Regions from separate parts of the Phyllobacterium sp. UNC302MFCol5.2 genome, predicted to be linked through region 2. Evidence: riboswitches for the same ligand, from Rfam matches in the RefSeq annotation. Region 2 holds a riboswitch; each other region holds the start of a gene.
The links. A riboswitch is a leader RNA that binds a small molecule or an ion and turns the genes downstream of it on or off. The one in region 2 is predicted to bind cobalamin.
Positions count from the first base shown of each region.

Region 1: linked by a shared signal. The riboswitch ahead of BR48_RS0113475 (CbtB domain-containing protein) and the one ahead of BR48_RS0100600 (aromatic ring-hydroxylating dioxygenase subunit alpha) in region 2 are both predicted to bind cobalamin.
Region 3: linked by a shared signal. The riboswitch ahead of BR48_RS23680 (ABC transporter ATP-binding protein) and the one ahead of BR48_RS0100600 (aromatic ring-hydroxylating dioxygenase subunit alpha) in region 2 are both predicted to bind cobalamin.

Region 1 covers NZ_JMLL01000011.1:440,260-446,196, reverse strand. The annotation lists gene BR48_RS0113480 (cobyric acid synthase) at 1-1,176, shown strand, start outside; cobalamin riboswitch at 1,325-1,559, shown strand; gene BR48_RS0113475 (CbtB domain-containing protein) at 1,608-1,784, shown strand; gene BR48_RS0113470 (CbtA family protein) at 1,912-2,643, shown strand; gene cobU (bifunctional adenosylcobinamide kinase/adenosylcobinamide-phosphate guanylyltransferase) at 2,643-3,167, shown strand; gene cobW (cobalamin biosynthesis protein CobW) at 3,172-4,224, shown strand; gene cobN (cobaltochelatase subunit CobN) at 4,237-5,937, shown strand, end outside.
Region 2 covers NZ_JMLL01000001.1:126,006-131,942, reverse strand. The annotation lists gene BR48_RS0100610 (3-methyl-2-oxobutanoate hydroxymethyltransferase) at 1-672, shown strand, start outside; gene BR48_RS0100605 (hybrid-cluster NAD(P)-dependent oxidoreductase) at 692-1,777, opposite strand; gene BR48_RS0100600 (aromatic ring-hydroxylating dioxygenase subunit alpha) at 1,778-3,019, opposite strand; cobalamin riboswitch at 3,136-3,335, opposite strand; gene BR48_RS0100595 (L-fuconate dehydratase) at 3,468-4,751, opposite strand; gene BR48_RS0100590 (fumarylacetoacetate hydrolase family protein) at 4,810-5,655, opposite strand; gene BR48_RS0100585 (SDR family oxidoreductase) at 5,671-5,937, opposite strand, start outside.
Region 3 covers NZ_JMLL01000010.1:302,556-308,492, forward strand. The annotation lists gene BR48_RS0103415 (transglutaminase family protein) at 1-2,615, opposite strand, end outside; cobalamin riboswitch at 2,770-2,984, shown strand; gene BR48_RS23680 (ABC transporter ATP-binding protein) at 3,269-4,072, shown strand; gene BR48_RS0103425 (ABC transporter substrate-binding protein) at 4,069-5,016, shown strand.

The sequences.
Region 1 (5,937 bases), on a different contig from region 2:
CAAGGCAAGGTCTGGGGCCAGGCGAAGGGCCGGAACTACCAGAAGCTCAAGGGGCAACTGCTCGATGCCGTGATGCAGTCCTTTGACATCGTTTGCGATGGTGCCGATCTCGTCATCGTCGAGGGCGCGGGCTCGCCTGCCGAAATCAATCTGCGGGCTGGCGATATCGCCAATATGGGCTTTGCAACCCGCGCCAATGTGCCGGTCGTTCTCGTCGGCGATATCGACCGCGGCGGCGTCATCGCATCGATTGTCGGCACCCACGCGATCCTGCCGCCGGAGGATCGCGCCGCGATCATCGGATATATCATCAACAAGTTTCGGGGCGACGTCTCGCTCTTCGACGAAGGCTTGAAGGCAATCACCCGGTTCACCGGCTGGCCTTCATTTGGCGTCGTGCCATGGCTGAAGGATGCTTCCCGGCTTCCCGCAGAAGATTCCGTCGTGCTGGAGCGATTGGTAAAGGGGAACGGCCGCGCGCTGAAAGTCGCGGTGCCAGTGCTTGACCGCATTGCCAATTTCGACGACCTCGATCCGCTGATGGCCGAGGCTGATGTCGATGTCGTGTTTGTCCGAAGCGGGGAGCAACTGCCCGTCGATGCCGGTCTCGTCATCATCCCCGGGTCGAAATCGACGATCGGTGATCTTATACGCTTCCGGGAAAACGGCTGGGACAAGGACCTCAACCTTCACCGGCGTCGCGGCGGCTCGATCATGGGCATATGCGGTGGATATCAGATGCTCGGGCGCACGGTGCGCGACCCTGAGGGCATCGAAGGTGCAGTGACGCAAATCGAGGGCCTTGGCCATCTCGATATCGAAACGGTGATGGAGCCGGAGAAGACCGTTCGCAATGTTGCGGCTCATTCGCTGCAATACGACGTGCCGCTGAGCGGCTATGAAATCCACCTTGGCAAGACGACCGGCCTGGATTGCAGCCGCCCGACGGCGATGATCAACGGCGTCGAGGATGGCGCGATTTCAGCCGACGGTAAGGTCTTCGGGACCTATATGCACGGCCTGTTCGGCACCGATGCCTATCGCTCCGCATTGCTGCGTTCGCTGGGAATCAACGCCAATGCCTTCGACTACAGGGCGGGCGTCGATGCCGCGCTCGATTCGATAGCCGACCAACTGGCTGAAGTCCTCGATGTCCATGCGTTGATCGCACGTTGAGTATGTAGACCTGTGCGAAACATTATTGGGTGCCAATCCTGGCGACGGATGACGAATACAGGAACACCGATCTCGAAGTTTTCCCTTGACCGTACTAAAGCGAAAAACGTCGCGCGGTTTCGTTTGACATTCTCGGTGCTTGGTGAATAACGTTCAACCCATGATTGGTTCCCGTTCGGCCAAAGGCCATGGGATCAAAAGGGAATGCGACGGCCGTACCCATCAGGGCGGCCCTACCGCAGCCGACCCCGCGACTGTAGAGCGGCGAGGATTCATGCCAAGGCCTAAGGCGCAAGCCGAGGGCAGCCACTGGGAAACCGGGAAGGCGGCATTGATCCTGCGACCCGCGAGCCAGGAGACCTGCCAGTCATAGGGCAATGGTGCCCAAGACCGAAGGGGAATGTCCCTTCTGGCCCTGCACGGAGGTTGTTATGGCTGCACGTACTTCGACTACGATATCTCTCCCGCTCGCATCGCGTCTGACGACGGCGGTGGTTTCAATGCTGCTCGGCGTGTTCATCGTTTATGGCGTGGGTCTTTCCCATTCCGAAACGCTGCACGATACGGCGCACGACACCCGCCATTCCTACGGATTCCCCTGCCACTGAGGTTGGAGCCCGGCTGGATGTAATGATTCGGCCGCCACCGCTTAAGCATTGAAAACTGAGGGTTTATCTGGTCCGGGTGTCGTTTCGACAGCCCGGTGTCTTGATATGGGAATTCGGAGAGATATCGATGTTGGTTAAATATCTTCTGGCTACGATCGTGGCCGGTCTGTTTGCTGGTATTCTATTGACGCCAGCCATGTACGTGCGCAGCGTGCCACTTATCCTGCACGCGGAAGAATATGAGAACGCCGCAGGCGGCCACGAGCACGAGCATGCCGCAGCGCCTGCCGCCGCCGGCGAGACCGCACCTGCCGTGGCGCCGCACACTCACGAAGAGGAAGAGGCGAGCCCGGCGCTGCCATTCGGCCGCTTGGGTAATACGTTGCTGATCAATCTTGTCGCCGGAGCGGGTTTCGCCCTGATCACTGGCGCGGCCGCCTTGTTTCTTGGACGCAAGATCACCGTGCAGAACGGCATTTATTGGGGCTTGGCCGGGTTCTTCATCTTCAACCTCGCGCCATCGTTCAGTCTTGCCCCGGAACTGCCGGCCATGCCCGCCGCCGATCTCGCGACACGGCAAGCCTGGTGGCTCATCACGGTGCTGCTGACTGCGGGCGGCGTCTACTTCATCGTTCTGCGTGAGGAAATCTGGGCGAGGGTACTCGGCCTCGTGCTCATTGTTGCGCCGCATATCTATGGCGCTCCGGAAGCGGACGATCTTACTTCCGCCGTGCCGCCGACACTGGCATCCGAGTTCGCGGTATCGACGCTCGCGACCAACCTCTTCTTCTGGGTGGTGCTCGGCACTGCGCTCGGCTTTGCCATCCAGAGCTACGCGGCCTCGGAGCTTGAGGCCTGATGGCCGTGCTGGAGCGCGGGGTCACCTTTGTGCTCGGCGGCGCGCGCTCCGGCAAATCCTCCTTTGCCGAAGGACTGATCGAGTCATCCGGCAAGGAGGCGATCTATCTTGCGACGGGCAGGGCGTGGGACGATGAGATGTCCGCTCGCATCGACCACCACAAGGCGCGGCGCGGCGTATTGTGGACGACGGTCGAAGAACCGCTCGATCTGGTTTCCGCGCTGGAAGTGCATGCGGCCGAGGGCACAGCGGTTCTTGTCGACTGCCTGACACTTTGGGTCACCAACCTCATGATGGCCGAGCGTGATGTCATGGCGGAAACGGCAAGGTTTGCCGCAGCTCTGCCGCATCTCAAAGGTGCGGTCGTTTGCGTCTCCAACGAGGTTGGCCTCGGCATCGTTCCGGAGAACCGCATGGCACGCGACTTTCGCGATCATGCCGGTCGTCTCCATCAAGCTGTGGCTGGCGCCGCGGCAACAGTCTATTTCGTGGCAGCAGGTCTGCCGCTCAAAATGAAGGGATAACAACATGCAGGGTCAGAAGATTCCGGCAACGGTCATCACCGGCTTCCTTGGTTCGGGCAAGACGACGATGATCCGCAATCTGCTCGAGAATGCCGATGGCAAGCGCATTGCGCTGATCATCAATGAATTCGGCGATCTCGGTGTCGATGGCGGGTTGCTCAAGGGCTGCGGTATCGAGGCTTGTCGCGACGAGGATGTGATCGAACTCAACAATGGCTGCATCTGCTGCACCGTGGCTGATGATTTCATCCCGACCATGACGAAACTGCTCGATCGTCCCGATCGTCCTGATCATATCGTCATCGAAACTTCGGGCCTTGCGCTCCCGCAACCGCTGGTGGCGGCATTCAACTGGCCGGAAATCAAGACGCAGGTGACTGTCGACGGCGTCGTGACCGTGATCGATGCCGCCGCAGTTTCGGAAGGTCGCTTTGCCGACGATCACGACAAGGTCGACGCGCAGCGGTCGCAGGACGAATCGCTCGACCATGAGAGCCCGCTCGAAGAACTCTTCGAGGACCAGATCCGTGCAGCGGACCTCATCATTCTCAACAAGACCGATCTCATCAGCGGCGATGAACTCGACGGGGTGAAGGGCGACGTACAAAGCCGTTCGGTGCGTGCCCTCAACATGATCCCCGCAAGCTTCGGCAGGATCAGCAACCAACTGCTGCTTGGCCTTGGCGTCGGTACCGAGCAGGATATTGCCAACCGCAAGTCGCATCATGAGATGGAGCATGAAGCCCGCGAGGAACACAGCCATGACGAATTTGAGAGCTTCGTCGTTGGCCTCGGGCCGGTTTCCGAGCCGAAGTCTTTTGTCGAGAAGCTGAAAGGCGTGATCGCCGATCATGACGTTCTGCGCCTCAAGGGCTTCGTCGATGTTCCGGGCAAGCCGATGCGCCTCGTTGTCCAGGCGGTAGGCTCGCGCATCGAGCATTATTTCGATCGCAGCTGGCATCCGGGCGAGGAGCGGCAGACACGGCTCGTCGTCATCGGCCTTCACGATATCGACGCGGTAGCCATCGAATCGGCGATGAACGCGGCGGCTGCCTGATAAGGAAGACTGATGCATCTCCTGCTTGCCCAGAAAGGCACGATAGCCGAAGGCACCGAGGCAATCGATCTCGGCCAGACGCCGGGAGATGTGCTTTTTCTTTCGGCGGCCGACACGGAGCTGGCCAGCCTTGCCTCGGCCCATCGCCACAATGGCGAAGGGCTCTCCTTGCGCCTCGCCAACATGATGGCGCTGGCGCATCCGATGTCGGTCGATGCTTATGTCGAACGCACCGCGCGTCACGCCAAACTGATTGTCGTGCGCATCATCGGCGGCGAGAGCTACTGGCCTTATGGTCTCGAAGCGCTCCACGCCTGCGCGATCAATCACAAGGTGCAGCTGGCGGTTCTTCCGGGCGACGACAAACCCGATCCCGGCCTTGATCGCTTTTCGACGGTGCTGCGGCAAGATCGAGACGCGCTCTGGCACTATCTGCTTGAGGGCGGCGCGCAAAACGCGAGCCGTTTTCTCGACTATTGCGGCGCGATTGTCGATGGAGCCGAGAAACCGCAGGAGGCGGCGCCACTGCTGAAGGCGGGCGTGTGGTGGCCCGGCGAGCCGGCGCCATCGCTCGACCTGTTGCGGTCGCATTGGCAGGCGGACGCATCGATCGTTGCCATCTGCTTTTACCGCGCGCTGGTGCAGAGCGGACAGACCCAACCGGTCGAGGCGCTGGTCGATGCCTTGAGGCTCAAGGGTCTCAATCCCTTGCCCGTGTTTGTATCGAGCCTGAAAGACCCGGTTTCCGTGGCGACGCTTGAAAGCATATTCGGTGAGGCGGCACCCGTCGTTGTTCTCAATGCCACGGGATTTGCCGTTTCGGCGCCCGGCGTTGCGCGCAAGCCCACCGTGCTCGAACATGATGGCGCGGTCGTTCTACAGGTAATTTTTTCAGGATCGAGCGCCGAGCAGTGGCGCGCTTCGGATCAAGGTTTGTCTGCCCGCGATCTCGCCATGAATGTCGCGTTGCCGGAAGTGGACGGGCGGGTTCTCACCCGCGCCGTCTCGTTCAAGTCGGCACGGACGTTCGATGAGGCTGTCGAAGCCAATATCGTCACGCATGAGCCCATGCCGGACCGCATCGGATTCGTAGCCGAACTTGCGGCGAACTGGTCAGCGCTCAGGCGCACGTCGGCGGGGGAGAGGCGTGTCGCGCTGGTGATGGCCAACTATCCCAATCGCGATGGACGGCTCGGCAATGGCGTGGGCCTCGATACGCCAGCCGGGACCTGGCATGTGCTTACCGAGATGATGAAGCAAGGCTATGCGGTCGCGGACATTCCGGCGGATGGCGATGCACTTATAAAACACCTGATGGCCGGGCCGACCAATGCGGCGAGCGACGGCCGCGAGGTTCGCGAAACTATATCGCTCAATCATTACAATCATTTCCTCGAATCCCTTCCCATCCCGATTCAGCAAGCCGTCACCGAACGCTGGGGCAAGCCGGAAGCCGATCCGTTTTTCCTTGAGGAGAAAGAAGGATTCGCGCTGCCGCTTGCCCGCTTTGGCGAAACCCTTGTCGGGATCCAGCCGACGCGCGGCTACAATATCGATCCGAAGGATAGTTATCACTCTCCTGATCTCGTTCCGCCGCACGGCTATCTCGCTTTTTACGCCTATCTGCGCGAAGTCTATGGAGCGCATGCGATCGTCCATGTCGGCAAGCACGGCAACCTTGAATGGCTGCCCGGCAAATCGCTGGCACTTTCC
Region 2 (5,937 bases):
TCCATACCGCCGGCGTTGCTTACGCCGGAATTTCGCGACGCGGCGCCCTCTGCCTTTACCGTGCCGGGGCTCGAATACGGCGATTTCGTCACCGCCGAGGATTACCTGCGGGGTGCGTTCACGGCACGCAAGGCGGGCGCTGACGCTGTCTATTGCGCCGCAAGTCTTGCCACGGTGCGCCGGCTTCGCGACGAGGGAATCCCCGTATGCGGACATGTGGGCCTCATCCCGTCCAAGGCGACCTGGACGGGCGGATTCAGGGCGGTAGGGAAGACTGCGACGAGCGCGCTCGAAATCTGGCGGCAGACCAGGGCGCTTGAAGAGGCAGGCGCCTTCGCCGCCGAGATAGAGGTCGTGCCGGTTGACGTCGCCTCCGCCATCAGCGAGCGAACATCGCTTTTCATGATCTCGATGGGCGCGGGCGCGGGCTGCGATGCGCAGTATCTTTTCGCGGCCGACGTGCTCGGTTCAAATCGCGGCCATTATCCGCGCCACGCCAAGGTCTATCGCAACTTCACGGCTGAACTCGACCGCCTGCAGCAGGAAAGGATCGCGGCCTTTTCCGAGTTCGTCGCCGACGTGAGTGCCAGGACATATCCGGGACCAGAACATGTCGTCGGCATGCCGCGCGAAGAACTGGACCGGTTCTTGCGCGAACTGCCCTCTCTCTGATCTACGGTCGCCGTTTGCCTTAAGCCTCGACTTCGACATTGCCGAGCGGCTTGGAGCAGCAGGCGAGGATATAGCCCTCGTCGATTTCCTCATCGAGGATGCCGCCATTGTGGTCCATGTCGACGTTGCCGGCGAGCTTCATAACTTTGCACGTGCCGCAAAGACCCGACTCGCAGGCGGCGGCAATGCGGATGCCAGCACCGCGCGCCGCCTTGAGGATCGTTTCTCCGGCCGCGCATGGCACCTCCATGCTCGACATCGAGAACGTCACCGTCGCGCTCGCGGCCGGCTCCGTGGAGATCCCGTCGAGCATCGGCAGGACAGGCTCGGGCGCCGGGCCGAAGCTTTCCTGATGGTAGTGGGCCATGTCGAATCCGGACGCTTCGAGCATATTGCGCACATCACGCATGAAGCTTTCCGGACCGCAGCAGAAAATGGTCCTGTCCTTGAAGTCCGGGGCGAGCAGCGGCAGCTTCGGCGTTTCGAGCCTGCCGCGTATGCCGGTCCAGACCTGCCCCATCTCGTGCTCCTTGATGAGGAAGGTCAATTTCAGGTTCGGCATGCAACTCGTCAGATATTCGAGTTCCTTGCGGAAAATGATATCGCTCGGACGCCGCGCGCAGGTAACGAAATTGATATCGCTCTGCGGCGCGCAATCATGCATCCAGCGCGTCATCGACATCATGGGCGTGATGCCTGAGCCGGCTGATATGAAAAGATACTTGCTGCCGGGATGCTTGCGCATCGAAAAGTCGCCGAGCGGGCCAAAGGCCTTGAGGCGCACGCCCGGCATGAGATGATCGAGCATCCAGCGCGTGCCGATGCTATCTTCCTGCGCCTTGACCGTCACGGCGACGGTGAAGGGTCGGGAGGGGCTCGATGACAATGTAAAGGTGCGCAAAACCGCTTCCGGTTGCACGGGCAGCTCGAAGGTCATGAACTGGCCAGGCTCATAACGAAACCAGTTATGATTATCCGAGCGGAAGGTGAAGGTCTTCACATTGGGCGCTTCCTCGACGACCGAAAGACATTCGAGATGCAGCCGGTCGTTCCACGGCTGCATCTGGTCGAGGTGCGGATAATTCTGGGAAACGCCAATGTTCATTCAAGCAACCCTGCTGAGTTTCGTATCGCCGGAAAGCCGCGCTTCCATGGCATTGCTATACCATTCCAGGAATTGAAGGACGCCGCCTTCATGCTCGACCGAATAGGGACCGGGTTCATAGGCCGGCGAGCGAATGCCGAACGCGTTTTCTTCGACGATGCGACGGTCCTGATCGTTGGTTTCCAGCCAGACATGCGTCAGCTCTTCGAGATTATAATCGACGCCCTCAACCGCATCCTTATGAACTAGCCACTTGGTCGTGACTTGCGTCTCGTTCGGACCGAGTGGCAAGACACGGAAAGAGATCGCATGGTCGCCAAGGATGTGATTCCAGGTCGTTGGATAATGGTAGAGGAGCAGTGAACCTATGCTCCTGGCGTTGACGTCGTCGCTGAGCTGACGGCCGACGGCGCGCTTGCCCGATAGAGTATAGCTCTCGGCATTGTTGATGAGCGGAACACGGGTCGCCCGATACTGCCCATCTTCAGCGATGCGGAATACGCTTGGCAAACCAGCCGCCTCGCACTTGTCCCAGTGCGATACCATTTCCGGATCTTCCTTCGAACCCTGAATTCCGGTGGCGCTCGGCGCTTCAGGGAAGGTCTTGCAAAGCTCAGGATGGTTGCCGGCGCAATGGTAGCACTCGCGGTTATTCTCCCAGACGAGCTTCCAGTTGCCTTTCTCGACGATCGAACTCTGGAAGGCGACCTTGGTTTCCGTCAGCCGGTGTGGCGCAAGGTACGGCTCGAGCAGGGTTCGTGTCGGGGTGAAATCGGGCGCGATCTGCGCCAGGCAGATGAAGATGTAGCCGCCGACGCTCTCGCAATGCACCGTTTTCAGACTGAACTGGCTCGCGTCGAAATCGTCACCCATCTGGCGGGCAAAAAGTAGACGTCCGTCGAGCTCATACGTCCACTGGTGATAGGGGCAGACGAGTTTTGCCGAGCTCCCCTTCTCACCCGCGCAGATGCGCGAACCGCGATGGCGGCAGGAATTGTGGAAGGCGCGAATCTGTCCCTGGCGGTCGCGAACGATGACGACGGGGTAGTCGCCGACCTGTACCGTGAAATAATTGCCGGGTTTGGCGACTTCGCAATCATGGCCGATGAACAGCCAGTCGCGATAATAAATCGTCTCCATGTCGAGACGGTAGTAGTCTGGGTCCGAGTAGAAAGCCTGTTCCAGTCCGTAGCCCGGTTTCCGGTTTCCGAGATTCCGGAGAAGTTCATTGCGAATGTCCATGTCGCGTCCTCGCCTTAAGCCTGCAAAGAACTGACTGGTGGTGACGGAGAAGAACGTCCGTGCAGCCAACGTTTGTCGGCCGCACAAAGCCATGCTCCTTGATCGCCCACCGCGATCAGTCGGTTTTCCCTCAAGGCTGGTTTCCGGGCTCTGGAGTTGCCTTTTCAGACTTCACGGCGCCTTCCCGGGGTGCACTCCCAGTGGCTGTTTTGCCGCGTTTTACTCCACTACCGTTGCGGGGGCAGCGCCGGGTTTTAACCGGCTTCCCAATTCTCCGCCTTCCCTAGAAAGCGGCACCTCAAGTGATTACGATAAAAGCATCGGGCTTTGGAAAAGGATAGGTGCGGAAACGACATCCCATTTACGAACGGCGACACGCGGCATTGCGGTCAAATGGTGCGCCGCACCCTTGACCCCGGGCGCTGTCGATTTGTGGCACTGACGCTGATCATACCATTGGGCGATGCAGATATTGCCTGATCGATTCCGGCTTCATCTCTATCGAGAATCCCGGCATCGAAGGGGGCATATAGGCGGCATTGCGAATATCGCAGGGATCGACGAAATGCTCGTGCAGATGATCGACATATTCGATCACCCGCCCCTCCTTGGTGCCCGACACCGCGATGTAGTCGATCATCGACAAATGCTGCACATATTCGCAGAGGCCAACCCCACCCGCATGCGGCCAGACCGGCAGATTGTATTTCGCCGCGATCAGCAGCACCGCCAGCACCTCGTTGAGCCCGCCCATGCGGCAGGAATCGATCTGGACCACATCGATCGCACCTTCAGCGATGAACTGCTTGAACATGATCCGGTTCTGGCACATCTCGCCGGTCGCCACCTTGACCGGCTTGATCGCCTCGCGAATCTTGCGATGCCCGGCGACATCATCCGGGCTCGTCGGTTCCTCGATGAAGAACGGCTTGACGAAGGCAAGCTTCTTCACCCAGTCGATGGCCTCGTTGACCTCCCAGACCTGGTTGGCATCGATCATCAGGATACGGTCTGGCCCGATCACCTCGCGGGCGATCGTCAGCCGGCGGATGTCATCCTCGAGATCGCGCCCGACCTTCATCTTGACGTGGTTGAAGCCGGCATCGACGGCCTCCTGGCAAAGCCGGCGCAGCTTTTCGTCGGAATAGCCTAGCCAACCGGCGGAGGTCGTATAGCAAGGATAGCCTTCGGCCTTGAGGGCAGCGATGCGTTCCGCCTTACCGGCATCGGCTTTCCGCAGAATGTCGAGTGCCTCGTCGCGAGTCAGAACATCGGTCAGGTAGCGGAAATCGACAATGTTGACGATTTCCTCCGGCGTCATCTCGCCGACCAGCTGCCAGACTGGTTTGCCGGCTTCCTTGGCCAGCAAGTCCCAGACGGCGTTGACGACGGCGCCGGTGGCAAGATGCATGGCGCCCTTGTCCGGCCCGATCCAGCGCAATTGGCTGTCGCCAGTGATGAAATGCCAAAAGCGTCCCGGATTTTCCTTCACCCAGTCGAGTTCAAGTCCGATGACCAGATGCTTCATCGCTTCGATGGCGAGGCAGCAAATCTCGTTGCCACGCCCGATGGTGAATGTGAGGCCGTGCCCGGCAAGACCACCCTTATCCGTATCAAGAACGACATAGGCCGCCGAATAATCCGGATCCGGGTTCATCGCGTCGGAACCGTCAAGCCCCTGCGACGTAGGGAAACGGATGTCGAAAACCCGAAGATCGGTGATGCGGGTCATGTCTTGCTCCTGAAATTGCCCAGTAATCTCGTTTTCAATTTTAGTTTGTCGCAAATGATCAGGTGTCGGCGCGCGCCACCTGCTTCTGGTTGCCAAGGCCTTCAATTCCAAGCTCGATGACATCGCTCGCCTTCAGATAGCGCGGCGGCTTCATGCCCATCCCGACGCCGGGCGGCGTGCCGGTTGAAATGATGTCGCCGGGCTGCAGGCTCATGAACTGGCTGAGATAGGAGACGAGGAAGGCAACGCCGTAAACCATGGTCTTTGTCGAGCCGTTCTGCATCGTCTCGCCATTGACGGTGAGCCACATTTTGAGGTTTTGCGGGTCGGCGATCTCTTCCTTCGTTACCAGCCACGGACCGGTCGGCCCGAACGTGTCGCAGCTCTTGCCCTTGGTCCATTGCCCGGCACGCTCGATCTGGAACGCGCGCTCGCTGACGTCATGGACGGTGCAGTAGCCGGCGACGTAGTCGAGCGCGTCGGCTTCGCTGACATATTTTGCGGTACGGCCGATGACGACGCCGAGTTCCACTTCCCAGTCGGTCTTTTCCGAACCGCGCGGTATGAGCAGGTCGTCATTCGGCCCGACAATGGCGGAGGTCGCCTTCATGAAGATCACGGGTTCCGGTGGCACGGCCATCCCGGATTCTGCTGCATGGTCGGCATAGTTGAGGCCGATGCAGATGAACTTTCCGGTGCCGGCAATGCAGGGACCAAGGCGCGGGGCGCCCTCGACGAGCGGAAGGCCATCCATATCGAGATCGGCCAGCTTTGCCAGCGCTGCTGGATCGAGTACGGCGCCCGAAAGGTCGCTGACTTTCCCCGAGAGATCGCGAATCTGGCCCTTAGTGTCGAGTATGCCGGGCTTTTCCTGCCCGGGGGCGCCATAGCGTAGAAATTTCATCGTTTATTCCTTTGGTTAGACGGTCCAGCCGCCATCGATATTGTAGGCTTGGCCGGTCGTGTAGGTCGCGCCGGCAAGATAGACGGCAAGATCGGCAATCTCTTCCGGCAAGCCGAGGCGTCCCATGGGCTGGCGGGCGATGAATGCCGCACGCGTCGTCTCATAGTCGCCCCCGGCGCGCATGCGCTGCTCCAGCGACGGGCTTTCGACCGTGCCCGGGCAAATCGCGTTGCAGCGAATACCTTGCGTGATGTAGTCGGCGGCCACCGCCTTGGTCAGACC
Region 3 (5,937 bases), on a different contig from region 2:
GCGACCAGCGCCCGAACCAGCAATTGCTGCGCGAGGCTCATGCGGGCATTGGGCGGCATTTCAAAGCCGCGGAACTCGACGAGGCCAAGCCGTCCCGTTGGTCCGTCGGGCGAGAACAGCTTGTCTATGCAGATTTCCGCCCGGTGGGTGTTTCCAGTGACGTCGATCAAAAGGTTGCGGAAAAGCCGGTCGACCAGCCAGGGCAGAGGCGGTGCGCCGCGACCCGGCATCGGCACCTGCGCCATGGCGATTTCGAGCTCATAGAGACTGTCATGGCGCGCCTCGTCGATGCGCGGGGCCTGGCTTGTCGGGCCGATAAAGAGGCCGGAAAACAGGTAGGACAAGGATGGATGCCGCTGCCAGTGAAGAACAAGGCTCTTCAAGAGATCCGGCCGCCGCAGGAACGGGCTGTCATTTGGCGTTTCGCCGCCGACAACGACATGATTGCCGCCGCCCGTGCCGGTGTGCCTGCCGTCGACCATGAATTTGTCGGCGCCGAGGCGCGACTGGCGCGCTTCCTCATAGATCGCCGTTGTCGTTTCGACGCACTCACGCCAGTTGGCGGCAGGATGGACGTTGACCTCGATGACACCCGGGTCCGGCGCTACGCGAATGACGTTGATGCGCGGGTCCTGCGGCGGACTGTAGCCCTCGATATGAACCGGCAGTCCGAGCTTCGCCGCGGCAGCCTCGGCGGCGCCGACAAGTTCGAGATAGTCCTCCAGCGCTTCAACCGGCGGCATGAATACGCTGAGGCGGCCCTCGCGCGGCTCAACCGAGATCGCGGTGCGCACCGCACCCCCAATATCGCCGAGTTCCTGTTCCACTCGCTCCTGCTGCCCGCCTTCGGCGGCTGTAAAGGAGGCAACAGCCTGCGGCGTGTCCCGGGCCGCCGGATCTGCCTGAGCAATCGAGTCGGCAAGCGGTCCGCGTTCCACGGAGGGGTCCACGGGCACGATATAGGGATATTCCGAAGGCGGGACATGCGGCAGCGCTCCGAGCGGCAGGCGGTATCCGACTGGCGAATCCCCTGGCACCAGAAAGAGCCTGCCACGGCGTGTCGTCCACTTTTCGCTGCGCCAGCGCGGGCCGGCAACAGCCTGGCTGTTCCAGCGCTGTACCGGAAGCACATAACCCGTCGGTTCAGTCAGGCCACGTTCGAAGACGCGGGACATGCGGCTGCGCTCTTCCGGGTCTTTGAGTTTCGAATTGGAGGGATCGACATTGGCCGGCAGGTTGCCTTCCTTGACCAGCCACTCGGCCGGATCCTCATAGGCCGGCGCGACCATCTCCGTTTCGACGCCGAGAACATTCGCCATGCCGGTCAAGAGCTTTTCGGCGTCCGCCGGCTTGATCTCGCCCTTGCTGTTTTCGGCAGCGATGAGGTTCGGATCGACCCAGATCGGCTTGCCGTCCTTGCGCCAGTAGAGCGAGAACGTCCAGCGCGGCAGGCTTTCGCCCGGATACCATTTGCCCTGCCCATAATGCAGGAAGCCGCCGGGCGCAAAGCGATCGCGCAGTCGGCGGATCAGCATGTCGGCCTTTTCGCGCTTGGTCGGGCCGACCGCATCGGTGTTCCACTCGCCGGATTCGAAATCGTCGATCGACACGAAGGTGGGCTCACCGCCCATGGTCAGCCGCACGTCGCGCTGCTGCAGCATCGCATCGACCTTGTCGCCCAAAGCATCAAGCGCTGCCCAGGATTCGTCCGAGAACGGTTTGGTTATGCGCGGATGTTCGGAGACCCGTGTCACATGCATGTCGAAATTGAACTCGACATTGGCGGGTTCGGCCATGCCGGAAATCGGGGCGGCATTCCTGTAGTGCGGCGTTGCGGCGAGCGGAACATGGCTTTCGCCGGTCAGAAGACCCGAGGTCGGATCAAGTCCGATCCAGCCCGCGCCCGGCAGATAAACCTCGCACCACGCGTGAAGGTCGGTGAAATCCTTGTTCGTCCCCGCCGGGCCATCGAGGGCGACGAGATCGGGTTTCAACTGGATCAGATAGCCGGAGACGAACCGGGCCGCGATGCCGAGATGGCGCAGGACCTGTACGAGCAGCCAGCTCGAATCGCGGCAGGAACCGGTCGCGACGCCGAGCGTCGTATCGGGCTCCTGAACGCCGGTTTCCATGCGGATGACATAGCCAACCTCGCGCTGGATACGTGCATTGAGGTCGACGACGAAATTCACCGTATTGGTCGGGTTGCGGTCGATCGTTGCAAGAAACGCGCTCAGCAGCGGACCCGTTGGCTCCGGCTTCAGATAGATCGAGAGGTCGTCCCGGATATCCTCAGGATAGGCGAAGGGCCACGTCTCTGCGATCGGCTCGACGAAGAAATCGAAGGGATTGTAGACCGTCATGTCCGCAACGAGGTCGACCTCGATCTTCAGTTCGGTCACAGGCTCGGGAAACACAAAGCGGGCGAGAAAATTCCCGTAGGGATCCTGCTGCAGGTTGACGAAGTGATTGGAAGGGCTGACTTTCAGGGAGTGGCTGAGAACCTTCGTACGCGAATGCGGCGCAGGCTGCAGGCGAATGACCTGAGGTCCGAGCATGATCGGACGGTCATATTTATAGTGCGTCAGATGGTAGACCGCAGCGTGAATTGCCATATCGCCTCAAATAACTAGCCGCGCATCGCGCGAAACAAACTGAAACCTAAACTACTCTCTTTCATAGGGCACGTCCTAAAATGTGCCGTTGCCAATTATTTTAGCACTTGAGAATTTTGCCGTATAAACGTGCTTGCCAGCGGAGAAATCCCCGCATAGCATCCGCGCCGATGGTTTCTCCGGGATGACAACACCGGAGATGAAAAGGGAACACGGTGAGGCGTACCCAATAGGGATCGAGACCGTGGCTGCCCCCGCAACTGTAAGCGGCGAGCGTTGCCTGACGATGCCACTGATCGAACGATCGGGAAGGCCGGGCAAAGCTGAGACCCGCGAGCCAGGAGACCTGCCATCAAGCAAATGATTCGAACCGGACGGGGTGTACCGGGAGCGATGCGATGTTGCCGTTTACGGATGACCTTGAGCAACTGCTGAGGCGTCCCGTGATTGGAATATCCACGTTCCCTGTTCCTGTCCTCATGAAGGACAGGTATGCACATCGACCCTAATCATAATCATCGCCTGTGCCCGCACCCTGGCTGGATCCTGCCGGTTGACATTGCTCCGCGATTGCTATCATACGATATAACATTACATCAGTTGATCGAAGTTTCCAACGTGCGAGGATCTTCGATTGCCGGAAAACGCCAGCCATGAGTTCCATCCTTCTCAGCGCCGACATGGTCAGCTATCGAATCGGCGGCAAGTGCCTGGTCGAGGCTGCATCGCTGCAAATTGCGCGCGGATCGCGGCTCGCCATCATCGGTCCGAACGGCGCCGGCAAGTCGACGCTGCTGCGGATGCTGGCAGGGCTTGCGGCGCCAACAAGCGGAGCAATTCATATTGAAGGCGAGAATATTAGCCGCTTGACCCCGCTGGATCGAGCGCGCCGTTTTGCCTTCGTCGGCCAGGCGGATACGCCGGACCGCCAGTTGCGCGCCATCGACTACGTGGCGCTTGGCCGTATCCCACATGGCGGACTCTACAGCGCCGCGACGGACCGCGAGATTGTTGGGGAAGCCATGGACCGTGCCGGCGTCGCGTCGTTTGCGGCGCGGACGGTTGGTTCGCTGTCCGGCGGCGAGCGGCAGAGGCTGCAGCTGGCGCGCGCTCTCGCCCAGCAACCGGCGATCCTGTTTCTCGACGAGCCGACCAATCACCTCGATCCGAAGGCACGCAGCGCCCTGCTTTCGCTCGTTTCCGGGCTAGGCATCACCACCGTCGCCGTCCTGCACGACCTGCCGCTCGTCGCGCCGTTCGCCAGCCATGTCGCCGTCATGCACGCTGGCAAGATCGTCGCCGCCGGCACACCCAACGAGACATTGACCCCGCGCATCGTCAGCGACGTGTTCGACCTCGACGTCCTGCGCCTGCGCCACCCGCATCAGGACCGCGAGCTCATGGTGTTCGACGTTCCCCGCCCGGTTCCATCTGATCAGTCACGGAGACTCCCATGAAAAAAGCCCTCATCGCACTCGCGCTCACGCTGCTATCGGCGCCGGCATATGCCTTTCCGGTCACTGTCGACAATTGCGGCACGCCGCTGACCTTCGACGCAGCGCCGAATCGCGCCGTCATCCAGGATATCAACATGAGCGAGATGGCTTTTGCGCTCGGCCTCCAGCCCTCGATTGTCGGCGTGACCGGCATCTCCGGCTGGTACAAGCTCGATGAGGCGTTCAAGAACCAGCAAGGATCGATCCCCGAGCTTGCACCTAAATATCCGACCATCGAGAACCTCGTCGCCGCCAATCCCGATTTCTTCTTTGCCGGCTGGTACTACGGCATGAAGCCGGGCGGCGACGTTACGCCGGACACGCTCGCCCCCTACGGCATCAAGACGCTTGTCCTGACGGAGAGCTGCGTTCATCTCGACAAGAACCGTCCCGCAGCCTCGATGGATTTGCTCTATGGCGACATTGAAAAGCTCGGCAAGATTTTCGGCAGGGACGCCGAGGCCGACAAGCTGGTGTCTGGCTGGAAGGCGGAGCTTGCCGCGATCAAGGGCAAGATCGGCGGCAACGGCGATACGCGCGTCTTCCTCTATGACTCCGGTGAGGACAAGCCGTTCACGGCCGGCAAGTTCGCCATGCCGTCGGCATTGATCCGCGAATCCGGCGGCGTCAACATCATGGACGACATGGAGACGAGCTGGGGCACGACGTCATGGGAAACGGTCGCCGCGCGCAACCCGCAATTCCTCGTCCTTCTCGATTATCAGGATGATGCCGGCTATCAGAAGCTTTTGAACTTCCTCAAATCACACCCGGCGATGAAGGAGACGGATGCGGTGAAGAACGAACGCTTCGTCGCCCTGCGCTACGCCGAGATCACGCCCGGCCCTGCCAATATCGAAGCCATCGGCAAGATCGCTCGTGCGATGCACCCGGAAGCGTTTTGAGGGGTGACCAGCAACGCCCCTCCCGGCTGCTGCGCAGCCACCCTCCCACAAGGGGGAGGGAAAGGCGGCAATGCATTTGAAAGTATTGACGAAATGATCCACTCACCCCCCTCTGCCCTGCCGGGCATCTCCCCCACAAGGGGGGAGACCGATTGGCGATTTCGCACATTCGCTACGCGAACGAAGCGTTGGCCTTTGCGGGTTGGCGCCTTTCCCTCTCCCTTGTGGGGAGGGGTCGGACCGAAGGTCCGGGGCGGGGTTCTTGCGACCACGAAGCTATTTGTTTCATCACAGGCACGCCCCTCCCGGCTGCTGCGCAGCCACCCTCCCCACAAGGGGGAGGGAAAAGGCGGCGCCATGCATACGAAAGTCATTGACGAAATGATCTGCCGGGCATCTCCCCCACAAGGGGGAGATCGATTGGCGGCTTCGCACACGCGCTACTCGAACGAGGCGTTGGCCTCTGCGGGTTCGCGCCCTTGTGGGGAGGGTGGGACCGAAGGTCCGGGGCGGGGTTCTTGCGACCGCGAAGCCTTTCGAGGCATCACAGGCACGCCCCTCCCGGCTGTTACGCAACCACCCTCCCCACAAGGGGGAGGGAAAGGCGGAGCCATGCATACGAAAGTCATTGACGAAATGATCCACTCACCCCCCTCTGCCCTGCCGGGCATCTCCCCCACAAGGGGGGAGATCGATTGGCGGTTTCGCACATTCGCTACTCGAAAGAGGCGTTGGCCTCTGCGGGTTCGCGCCTTTCCCTCCCCCTTGTGGGGAGGGTCGGACCGAAGGTCCGGGGCGGGGTTCTTGCGACCGCGAAGCCCTTCGAGGCATCCCAGGCATGCCCCTCCCGGCTGCTGCGCAGCCACCCTCCCCACAAGGGGGAGGGAAAGGCGGCAACGCATTCGAAAATCATTGACGAAA